One region of the Yaniella soli genome, then DNA from elsewhere that is predicted to be linked to it. Evidence: riboswitches for the same ligand, from Rfam matches in the RefSeq annotation. Region 1 holds a riboswitch; the other holds the start of a gene.

Region 1 (5,856 bases):
TGATCCTCGAGCATTCTCCAGAATTGCAGCACGCCTCGCCGCGAGCCGCAGGACTGTTCCATACTGCGATTTTGTTTGAAACGGAAACCGCTCTGGCAGCAGCCGTCTACGCGGTGGCAAAATATGCGCCGAATTCTTTCACCGGCAGCTCGGATCACTTGGTGAGTAAAGCCTTCTACTTCAATGACCCTGAAGGAAACGGGATTGAACTGTACTGGGACCGCGACCGTAGCGAGTGGAGCTGGGTTCACGGTCAGGTTGAGATGGACTCACTCTTCTTGGACCCGAACCAGTACCTGAAGGACTATATGACCGAAGAGGCGATGCAGGACCCGGTCATCGGCGACGCCATGATTGGTCACGTCCATCTACAGGTTGGTGATATTGAAAGTGCCCAGAAATTCTACGTTGACTGGCTTGGCTTTGAAGCTACCAAGGCCAACTTCCCCGGTGCCCTGTTCGTCAGTGCCGGTGGCTACCACCACCACATGGCGATGAACGTGTGGAACAGCCGTGGTTCGGGACGTCGGGACAAGACATTAGGTCTTGGCGAAGTAGATATTGTCTTGCCGACCAAGGATGAAATTGGAGAAATAGCTGAACGCGTCAAGCACTATGGTGTTCAAGTTGCCGATGACGGTCAAACACTGAGCTTTGAGGACCCTTGGGCTAACGTTCTGCGCATTCAAACCGCAGAGGCACAACCCTTCACCGTCTTCTACGGCGCAACAAAAAATCGACCATGATCGCACATCATGGTCGATTCTTTCAGTATGCAAGGTGCCCTATATTGTCACAAGCCCCTTTGGCGTTGAGAAGGTGACCTCGGCAATGCCTGGAGTGCCGGACGGTGAGATGTATTTAATGTTGAGATCCTCGACGAGCTCGTCAGATTCACCGAGACCCAACCAGTCACGAACGCGAGGACGGTTTCCTGCGATCGTGATGGATTCGATCGCAGCTTGGACAGGTTCGGCCTGAGAGGGGTGGAGATCCTCGGTGCCTTCGAGCCAACGCAAGATGTAGGGGACTTGGGGGTCGGCAATGAGACCTTTAATGCCGATTTGTTCCCATTCGAGTGTGCGCCCGTCTGGGAAGGTGCGTCCGCCCGGTACGGCACGGCGATCGAGTCGTTCCTCGAATGGCGTCATGTCGTCGACGGAGACGACCCAGCCCATCCAGCCGCCGCCCATGTTCGAGCGGGCTCGAACGGCCTGGCCAAACGGTGCTTTTTCGGCAGCAGGGTGTTCTAGAACTTCGACGATTTCAAAGTATTGGCGGTTTTCCATCGGGAAAAATACGTTGCGCGTCCCGAAGCGCGGATGAATACCCCCGTTGACCCAGTCAACGCCGATCTGTTGAGCAACTTTGTCGGCGGTGGCGATGAGCCCCTCGGGGCCTACAGCATAAGAAACATGATCCAAGCGCATGGTCAATAGTTTTCCATGGTTTGACTCCGATTGTTGAAATAAGTCACAAAGTGTTGCATTCCTGATGACATGCAAAACCCCTCGATCCTATGAACCGAGGGGCGCACATGAACTGCTATTAGTAGCGCATTAGTGCGGCTACGTCGTCAACCCGGCCATCAGAAATGATGACAATATCACCGGAATTGAGTTTGGTATGCAAGATAGCGGTGTTGACATCACCGGTGCCGTCGGAGGCATTCAGTGATGGGTTAATGAACAGCGTGTCTACGCGACCGGCTACTGCTGCTTCACGAATCAGATCGGGTTGGGTTTCGCCCAACCCCGTGCCGGATACATCAGCGAAGCGGTTGTATGCTGCATCGTCGTTTGAAGCGAAGCGTGGCCGAACAACGTCCCAGCCTGCCTTCTGCAGATCACGGTTCGATGACGCATCGGGGTTACCACTAATGAAGTCTTCGGCGACGACCGGATACGAGGACGACGCCTTCAGCGTGGCGACGTTTTCCGAAACGCCTGCCATGACCAGCGGTTGGGAGCGGGCCCGCCCGAGCAAGTCACCCAGCGAGTCTCCGACTTTATGAAGGTACCGGGTAATCTCGGATTCCTGGTTGTCTGCTGCGCCGCCGTGACCGTGGAACATGGTGCCATTGCCGCCGCCGGAGCGGTTTTGTAGCGTGGCTTGTCGGTCATCGGTATCGGTGACATCCTCGAAGGATTCTGGGACGATATCTCCGAGGTCCAACTGCACGACGGAGTCTTTGGTGGCGTCCAAGAGGCGAACCTGGTTGCGCGAAACCCCCAGGATATAAAAGGCATGGGACTTGGTGAGTGTTTCAGACATGGGACGCAACACGAAGTGTTCTGCAACATGGGTGTATTCGCTGACCGGCACGCCCAAGCGATAGACCAGATTGAGTCCTCGCGCCGCGAATAATGCAAGGGATTCACCCTGTTGCCGTAAGAAGGGGGCGTCAGTAGCAATGGCGTCGAACGAGGCCAACATGTCTTTGGCATCTGATTCCGGGACACCGGCGTTGACGAGTTTTTGCCGAGCCTCTTTAACTAACGACTTCACGCGAGTAGCCGTGTCCTGCGGTTGGTGTTGTGGGGGAGCAGTTGGCAGAAAAATAGTGACCTTCGGGCCGGTGGCGGCAGCCATAGCCTTCAGGTCATCAGCAGTGAGTTCATCAAAGTATCCAAGTTGTTCCATGCATCAACACTACAACGTGTTCTCGAGGATTTGCAGGGTTAAAAAACCATGAGTTTATTGCTAGGGACTGATATTGTGCTGGTGGTGTACATGGCGTCTATGTCAGGTCGCTATCTGGGCGATTTTCTGGCATAGTAGTGGGTGTTGGTCACGAGTGTCAGTAGTAATGCCCCGGCTTACTGACCGGCAACCCTCCACCGCGGTGGGGTGCCCCGGGTGAGGACCAGGTCTCATGAGTATGTGAGACAAGCGCGGGTCTTCGCGCACGTCAACTAACCTGCGCGGTAGGCGGGCGTTGAAAGACCCCTTAGTTTCGAAGGAGTCTTTGCATTGGCACAACGCGATATCACCGACCAGACCACGTGGGGATTGTCCACTCGTCAAATCCACGCCGGGATGGTTGAGGATTCAGACTTTGGGGCAACACAGCTGCCTATCTACCAAACCACCAGTTTTAACTTCCCAGATACGGCTACGGCAGCAGGACGTTTTGGGTTGTCGGAACTCGGGCCAATTTATACCCGTCTGACGAACCCAACCACGGACGCCGTGGAAAACAAGATCGCTGCTCTCGAGGGTGGCGTCGGTGCCGTGCTCTTGTCGTCCGGACAATCCGCCACCACGCTCAGCGTGCTCAATGTTGCAGGTGCCGGAGATTCCGTGGTGGTTTCCACCTCGCTTTACGGTGGAACCCAGAACCTGTTTAAGCACACCCTTCCTCGCTTAGGCATTGAAACCATTTTCGTGCAGGATCCAAATGATTTGGATGAATGGCGCAATGCAATCAAATCAAACACTAAGGCTGTCTTCGCAGAAGTGCTCGGCAACCCGAAAGCCGACGTACTGGACTTACCAGCGGTTTCAGAAATTGCTCATGATGCCGGGATCCCTGTCATCATCGATTCAACGCTGACACCACCTACTGTGCTGCGCCCAATCGAACATGGCGCTGACATCATCGTGCACTCAGCAACCAAATACCTCAGCGGTCACGCTGCGGTGATCGGTGGCGTGATCGTTGACTCGGGCAACTTCGACTGGACTGCGAACCCGGAGAAGTTCCCTTGGTTTAACGAACCAGATGAGTCCTACCACGGTGTCGTGTTTGGTACCGACTTTGGACCAAACGGTCCACTGGGCGCCAACCTGTCGTATATCCTGCGCATCCGCACACAGCTCCTGCGCGATATGGGTAATACGGCCTCCCCGTTCAACGCCTTCTTAATTAACTTAGGCCTTGAGACGCTGTCACTACGCATGGAGCGCCATTTAGAGAACGCGCAGCGCGTTGCCGAATGGTTGGAAGCCCACCCCCAGGTAGAGAAGGTCCAGTTCGCCGGACTGAAATCATCACCGTATTATGAGCGCGCGCAACAACTGTTACCAGACGGCACCTCAGGCATTGTCGCCTTCGAGATCGTCGGTGGAAAAGATGCAGGTCAGACCTTTGCCGAAGCGCTGACTCTGCACAAGCTGGTTGCCAATCTTGGTGACGTGCGCTCCCTGGTAGTACATCCTGCTACCACCACCCACGCCCAACTCTCTGAGTCAGAACAACAAACCGCCGGGGTCACCCCCGGGCTGGTGCGACTCTCAGTGGGCCTGGAAGACATCACAGACATTTTGGACGATCTGCAGTCAGGCTTCGACGCCGCTGCAGCTGTTTAACAAGGAGTAGGTCATGTCATTGGATCTTGAATCAGTGACCGACCCGGCAACATACGTGGCGGAACCCGGCCTGAAGACGGTATCGATTGGCGAGCTATCCTTCGAAACAGGTGGCTACCTGCCAGAGGTCGAACTCGCCTATGAAACCTGGGGCACGCTGAACGCAAACAAATCCAACGCAATACTCATTCAGCACGCCTTGACCGGCGACACCCACGCCGCATCATCGGAAGCACTGCCCGAAGCCGGCTGGTGGGAAAATATCATCGGTTCTGGCAAGGCCATAGACACAAACAAATGGTTCGTCATGGCCGTCAACATGGTTGGAGGATGCTACGGATCGACCGGTCCAGCGTCGCTGGATGAAAAGCAGCAAGCATACGGATCCAAGTTCCCGTTTGTGACCATTCGAGACTCGGTCAATGCAGAAGCAAAACTCGCAAACATCCTCGGCATCGAACGCTTCCACGCCATTATCGGCGGCTCGATGGGCGGCGGTCGTGCACTCGAATGGGCCGCCATGTATCCGGACCGTGTTAATGGAGTCGGCGTCATCGCCTGCGGCGGACAATCCACCGCGGAACAGATTGCCTTTGCCCAGACACAAGTCGACGCTATTCGGCTTGACCCGAACTTCAAGGGCGGAGATTACTACGACGGTCCAGCACCGGTCCACGGGTTGGGTATCGCACGCCAGATTGCCCATATCAACTACCGGTCCGAACCTGAGCTCAATGCTCGGTTCGGGCGTGCATTCCAGGGAAACGAAAATCCACTGGAATCCGCGGTAACCAGTCGCACCGGTCGCTATCAGGTTGAGTCCTACCTGGATTACAAAGCCAAAGACCTGGCCGGCAGATTTGACGCAAACTCATATGTCGCCCTGACCGAAGCACTCATGTCACACGATGTGGGGCGCCACCGTGGAGGACAGGCAGCAGCCGTCGCAGGTATCACCGCCACACCCTTCATCGTGGCCGTGAACTCCGATAGGCTGTATTTTCCAGAACAAAGCTATCAATTGGCAGCTGACTTCGGCCCACACACACCGGTGCACATGATCGACTCACCCATCGGACACGACGGATTCCTGACAGATCTGCACCAGGTTGCTGATGCCATGATCACCACGTTAGGACTCTAAACACATGCACATCCGCTGGTCGCACGACACCCCACGTCCACAAACGGACCTGGTGGTGTTCCTCCATGGTTTCGGAGCAGATGAGAACGACTTGTTCCCGCTGGGGAACGCCTTTGATGATCGTTTTACGATTGCCAGCGTGCAAGCTCCCAAAAAGCTGCCGGAACACTTCGGCGGCTACTGCTGGTATCCCATCTCAACAGAACTCGAAGCCAACCCAGAACACGTTGTGGCAGCAGTCAAACAGCTCGACGAGTGGGTACAATCCGTCGCACACGACTATCGCAGTATTTCCCTCCTTGGCTTCTCCCAGGGGATGGCCATGGCCACCTCATTGATGCGCATGCGACCAGGATTCTACGCCACCATCATCGGACTGTCGGGATTCATCATCGACGCAA
Region 2 (5,856 bases), on a different contig from region 1:
GCGACCCAAGCGTTGCCCCGGCTGCACCTGATCACATGCGGTACGATGCCGGGCTACCCGACACCGTCGACGTCCTTGTCGTCGGCACCGGTCCAGCCGGCGCGGTACTCACCGCCCAGCTCGCCCAATTCCCTGAACTTTCGATTGCTACCGTGGATCGTCGTGCCGAGCCATTAGCCCGCGGACACGCTGATGGCGTGGCATGCCGCACCGTTGAAATGTTCGAAGCGTTCGGGCTGGCCGATACCTTGGTGCGCGAAGCGTTGTGGGTAAACGAAACTGCCTTCTGGTCGGTCGAAAACCCCGGCGACGGCATCACCCGCACCGGCTTGGTTCAAGACGTGGCCGACGGTCTGTCGGAATTCCCCCACGTGATCGTCAATCAGGCACGCATGCAGGAACTGCTCTTCGACGTTGCGGCAAAGTCTCCGTCACGCTTCGAAGTGGACTACGGCTGGCAATACGTCTCCCAATCCATCGACGAATCGCAAGAGTATCCCGTCGAAGTGACTGTTGAAGCCACTGCGGAAGAACACATTGGCACAACACGAACACTGCGCGCGAAATACGTCGTTGGTTGTGACGGCGCCCGTTCGGCGGTGCGAGAATCCATTGGTCGTCAACTCCACGGCGATGTGCAAAACCACGCGTGGGGTGTCATGGACGTCCTGTTGGTCACCGACTTCCCCGACATCCGCAAGAAAGCCGTGATCAGTTCCGAAGCCGGCTCCATCATTTTGATTCCACGCGAAGGTGGTTACCTCGTGCGGCTGTACGTCGATCTCGGCGCCGTACCCGAAGGTGATACCGAGTTCCGCAAACGCGTGACCGTCGAGCAGATCACCGAATCGGCCAACAAGATTTTGGACCCGTACAGCATCGAGGTGCGCGACGTCGCCTGGTGGTCAATCTACGAGGTTGGCCAACGTATCGCTGACGGATTCGATAACCTTAACGACGACGCACGCGGTGACAATCAGCCGCGCATCTTCATCACCGGCGACGCCTGCCACACCCACTCGGCCAAAGCCGGTCAGGGCATGAACGTTTCCATGCAAGACACATTCAACCTCGGCTGGAAATTGGCCGCCGTGCTACGCGGTCAAGCGCGCCCGGAATTGTTGCATACGTACTCGGAGGAACGCAAAGTCACCGCCCAAGAGCTCATCGACTACGACATCCGCTGGTCCAAAATGGTTGGTTCACGCGATGCCGACCAGCCGGTTACCCCCGACGAAGTCGAAGAGCAGTTCGTTCGTGGTGGGCAATTCACCGCCGGGTTGGCAACCCGGTACACACCGGAGTTTTCCGCGCTCACCGGTCCGGATACACACCAGGATTTGGCCTCGGGTTTTGCCATCGGTACCCGCTTCCATTCGGCACCCGTGATTCGCGTCGCCGATGCAAAACCGCTGCAACTGGGCCACGTGCATGCGGCAGATGGACGCTGGCGCATCTATCTCTTTGCCGACGAGAACGGCTTGGCAGAAGGCTCAGCCGTTGCCAACTGGTGCACCCGGATGACCGCGGATCCAGCCAGTGCGGTCAGCCGGTTCACCCCGGAAGGTACTGACATGGACTCGCTTTTCGATGTCTATGCCGTCACGCAACAAACGCATCACGACGTCGACATCAACGCGGTACCGGCGCTCGTACAACCGTCAAAGGGCAAGTTCGGGCTCACCGACTACGAAAAGGTCTTCTCGGCCGAACAGACCAACGGGATGCTGCTGGGCAACATTCCCGGGGTGGAAGCCACCAAGGACATCTACGATCTACGCGAGATCGACCGCGCACGCGGCGCCGTCGTCATCGTACGTCCGGATCAGTACATTGGGCACGTGCTGCCCCTGGACGAGTTTGAAGCATTCGACGAGTACTTCGCGAAGTTTCTGACCAGCTAGATGCCCCGCCGGACGCGTTAGGGTAGCGTTGAACCATGACGACGAATATGATGCCACCGCCAGAGGTACCTGGTGACGACCGTGACTGGACCTTCGTGATCGATCAGGGGTGCACCGAATGCGGGTTTCAGCCGTTCGCGCCGAATCTGATGGGTGATCGGCTGCGCTCAGCCGCAGCACGGTGGCGCCCGGTGCTTCAACGAGTCGACGCTACGCAGCGGCCTTCGGAACCGGTCTGGTCGCCGGTCGAGTACGCGTGCCACGTCCGTGACATGATCACGGTGCTTCAGCAGCGGGTTGAGACCATGCTGCACCAGCACAACCCGGATCTAGCGGACTTCGATGGCGACGCCGAAGCTGTGCGCCGAGAATACTGGAAGGCGGACAGTCAAACCGTGTTGGGCGAGCTCACGCTCAAGGCACAGTCAACGGCTGACCTGGTCGATACGGTGGAACGCGAGCAGTGGGAGTTACCGGGCCGACGCTCCGATGGTTTCGAATTCACCATCGCCACGCTGTGCCTCTACATTGGCCATGAGATGGAGCACCACCTCCACGACGTCAAAGGTTAAGCAACCGCAGGACGCCCGCACCGGCGAAGTTCTTCGACCTCGTACCCGGCCTCCGCTTCGTCGGCCCACCGTTGAATTTGTTCGTCAGAGATCTGGTCTCCGTCGACCGATTCTTTGCTCATACTTGTATTCTATTACGTCAGCACGCTCCGCAGCAGGCCACGTGACTGAAGTGGTGTAGGGCACAGTTTGGTGCGGTTGGTGACGAGGGGCACTCATGTTCGACACCTCAAACACTGGATGTGGCGTGTGGTGTTGGCCGTTTTGCAACTCGGCGGTGCCATGCTCGCTGGTTTCGGCATCCCGCTCGCCGTGCTCCATTGGGAAGGTTCCACGGCAATTACAGTTGGCGGATCGGCCTTCATCGCGTACATCGTCACCTTCTGGCTCGAGGTCGCGGTGATCATCGTGCTGATGGTCTTGGCAGCTCGAAGGGGTCGGAAGGATCTGTTTGCCCCGCTGATCCTCACCGTCGTCGGTATTCACTTCATTCCGTTGGCATGGGTCTTCGCGCAACCAAGTTTTGCGCTGACCGGTGTGCTCACGACGGCGATCGGCGTGATGGCGGCTCTCGTGCCAGACCGTGCGGCGGCCCGGAGTTTCTGGTGCGGGTTGCTGGGCGGGACGACGTTACTGATCGTCGGTGCCCTGGGCCTATTTTCTGCGTTGGGCGCGCCAGCCGTGTAAACAGTGCCGAATTGGGTCACGTACGTGACTTTTTATGACCGCGAATTGCTGTGGTTTTTGCACTTTCGGCTGCGGTGCACATAATGTATACAGGGTAAACCATTCAGAGCGACTGAGAGATCTGGCTCGTAGACGTCGCAGCAACCCCTCCACTGTTTTGGTGTAGGACGGTGCTAACGCCAGGAACAATGGAGTGATTCAATGATTTCTCTGCGTAATTTATCGACCACTTTTACTACTGGTGGCAATGATCCGGTCACTGCAGTTGACGATGTCAGCCTGGAAATTGACCGTGGAAGTATCCAAGGCATTATCGGTTTTTCTGGTGCCGGCAAATCCACGCTGCTACGCAACATCAACCTACTGGAGCGCCCCACCTCCGGCGAGGTGATCATCGACGGCGTTGATCTCATGGAACTATCCGACGAGGAACTGCGCCAGGCCCGCCATCAAATTGGCATGATTTTCCAGGGCTTCAATCTCGTCAATAACCTCACGGTTGCCCAAAACGTGGAGCTGTCGCTGAAGTTCGCCGGCGTCGCCAAGGCACATGACCGCCGTGTTCGTGTGGCAGAAGCCCTCGAAATCATCGACATCTCGGACAAGGCCACGGTGTATCCGGCAAAACTATCCGGTGGACAACAACAACGGGTGGCGATTGCCCGCGCGTTGGCTACTCGGCCTCGGGTTTTGTTGTGCGATGAGCCGACTTCGGCGTTAGATCCATTCACCACGGCCACCGTGCTGCAATATCTGGCGGACATCAATCGGGAGCTGGGCATCACCGTTGTGGTGGTGACCCACGAAATGGAAGTCATCAAAGCGCTGACCGACCACGTGGCTGTGATGGAATCCGGACGAATCGTCGAACGCTTCGCAGCCAAACGTTTACAGGATAAAACCTTCGAACCCACCACTGCGATCGGCCGCTACCTGGTATCTGACGGCATACACGTCGACCGCCGACAGCAGCATGACGTCGATGAGGCCTCAACCGCCGAATTGGCAGTGGGAGGTCGCGTCTAATGCAACGTATTGCAGAGCTCAACCCCGAACTGATCCAAGCGATGTTAGAAACGTTTGCGATGATCGGCGTCGCCATCCCGGTCGCGGTGCTGCTGGGCACCCCGCTGGGTATCTGGTTATTCGTGCATGCTCCCGGTTCGATCGCACCACAACCAAAACTGCATGCTGTTGTCAGCGGACTCGTCAACATGTTGCGGTCGTTTCCGTTTCTCATCTTGTTGATCGCCATCATCCCGCTGACCCGACTGCTGGTGGGAACCACCGTGGGGACTGCCGCAGCGATTGTTCCGCTCACGATCAACGCGATCCCATACTTCGCACGGCTGGTTGAACAAAACATCAGCCAGCTGGGTGCCGGTGCGGTCGAGGCATCCCGGGCGATGGGCGCGACCCGCCGCCAGATCATCCGCAACGTGCTGCTGGTCGATGCCCGTCCGGGCATTATCGGATCAATCACCATTACCACCGTGAGCTTCATTTCTTACTCAGCCATGGTCGGTCTTGTGGGAGGCGGTGGCATCGGCGACTTCGCCATCCGTTACGGCTACTACCGCTACGAAACCGTGGTCATGTTCGTTGCCGTCGTCCTGATGGTGCTGCTCGTCAGCGCCGTGCAGTGGGGTGGAAACTCCCTTGCCCGCGTGGCCGATAAACGCATCTAACAACGCTTCATCACAAACTTTAAGGACTCCCATGGCAATTTTCCGTACCCAAAAACCCATCCGCCGTGCTCTGATCACGGGAGTCGGCGCAATTGCTGCGCTGACACTCACCAGCTGCGGGCTAACTTCCGCCGGTGGCAGCGAGGACCGCACCATCAGCATCATCGTGACCGAATCCGCGCCGTACCAAGAGCCCACCGAGATCGCCAAAGACCTGTTGGCTGAGGATGGCTGGACGCTGGAACCCACCTACGTGACCGATATCGTGCAGCCCAACCAGGTGGTCTCGCAGGGCGAATACGATGCGAACTTCTTCCAGCACCTGGCCTATCTGCGTCAGTTCAATACCGATAATGGCACCGAGGTAGAACCTGCGTTCTCCACCTATTACTCATCATCTGGGGTCTTCTCGCTTGAGTATGATTCATTTGATGAATTGCCTGATGGCGCAGAAATTTCTTTGCCCGTTGACACCGCCAATAACGGTCGCGGTATCAAACTCCTGGCCGAGCATGGACTGTTGGAAATCGACGAGTCAATACCGGTCACCGAACTATCCCAGGCTGACATTACTTCTAACCCTAAGAACCTGGAATTTATTGAGATCGACCAGCAATCCTCTGCCCACACACTGAGTGACGTTGATGCGGGATTCGCGTTCGCCCGCCTGATCGCCGAGGCAGGCCACGACATCGACGAAACAGCATTGGCGTTGGAAGAAGACGAGGAAGTACGCCGTCCATATACCAATGTCGTTGCGGTGCAGCCGGGTGATCAGGCCTCTGAGAAAACCCAGGCGCTCCAGGACGCGTACCAGTCACCAGAGGTTCAGGAGTGGTTCGAAGACTATCTCGAAGGCGCAACGGAATACAACGGGGATATCACGACTGACGACGCCCAAGAGACTTGGTCAGAGTTCACCGCCGAATAGTGTTGGGAGACAACATCATATGAAAACCACGAAGACCGCGCGCGCCGGTGTTCTCAGTTCCCTGGCTGTTCTGA

Evidence for each region. Region 1 has a riboswitch for S-adenosylmethionine ahead of ACYVJT_RS13645 (O-acetylhomoserine aminocarboxypropyltransferase/cysteine synthase family protein). Riboswitches for the same ligand answer to the same signal wherever they lie in the genome.
Region 2: linked by a shared signal. The riboswitch ahead of ACYVJT_RS06990 (methionine ABC transporter ATP-binding protein) and the one ahead of ACYVJT_RS13645 (O-acetylhomoserine aminocarboxypropyltransferase/cysteine synthase family protein) in region 1 are both predicted to bind S-adenosylmethionine.

What each region holds. Positions count from the first base shown of each region.
Region 1 covers NZ_BAAGSP010000034.1:22,738-28,593, reverse strand. The annotation lists gene ACYVJT_RS13660 (VOC family protein) at 1-746, shown strand, start outside; gene ACYVJT_RS13655 (VOC family protein) at 786-1,430, opposite strand; gene ACYVJT_RS13650 (baeRF7 domain-containing protein) at 1,549-2,643, opposite strand; SAM riboswitch class IV at 2,790-2,901, shown strand; gene ACYVJT_RS13645 (O-acetylhomoserine aminocarboxypropyltransferase/cysteine synthase family protein) at 2,989-4,311, shown strand; gene metX (homoserine O-acetyltransferase MetX) at 4,325-5,455, shown strand; gene ACYVJT_RS13635 (alpha/beta hydrolase) at 5,460-5,856, shown strand, end outside.
Region 2 covers NZ_BAAGSP010000010.1:39,554-45,409, reverse strand. The annotation lists gene ACYVJT_RS07010 (FAD-dependent monooxygenase) at 1-1,904, shown strand, start outside; gene ACYVJT_RS07005 (DinB family protein) at 1,940-2,476, shown strand; gene ACYVJT_RS07000 (hypothetical protein) at 2,473-2,598, opposite strand; gene ACYVJT_RS06995 (hypothetical protein) at 2,726-3,163, shown strand; SAM riboswitch class I at 3,260-3,371, shown strand; gene ACYVJT_RS06990 (methionine ABC transporter ATP-binding protein) at 3,365-4,189, shown strand; gene ACYVJT_RS06985 (methionine ABC transporter permease) at 4,189-4,851, shown strand; gene ACYVJT_RS06980 (MetQ/NlpA family ABC transporter substrate-binding protein) at 4,883-5,782, shown strand; gene ACYVJT_RS06975 (MetQ/NlpA family ABC transporter substrate-binding protein) at 5,802-5,856, shown strand, end outside.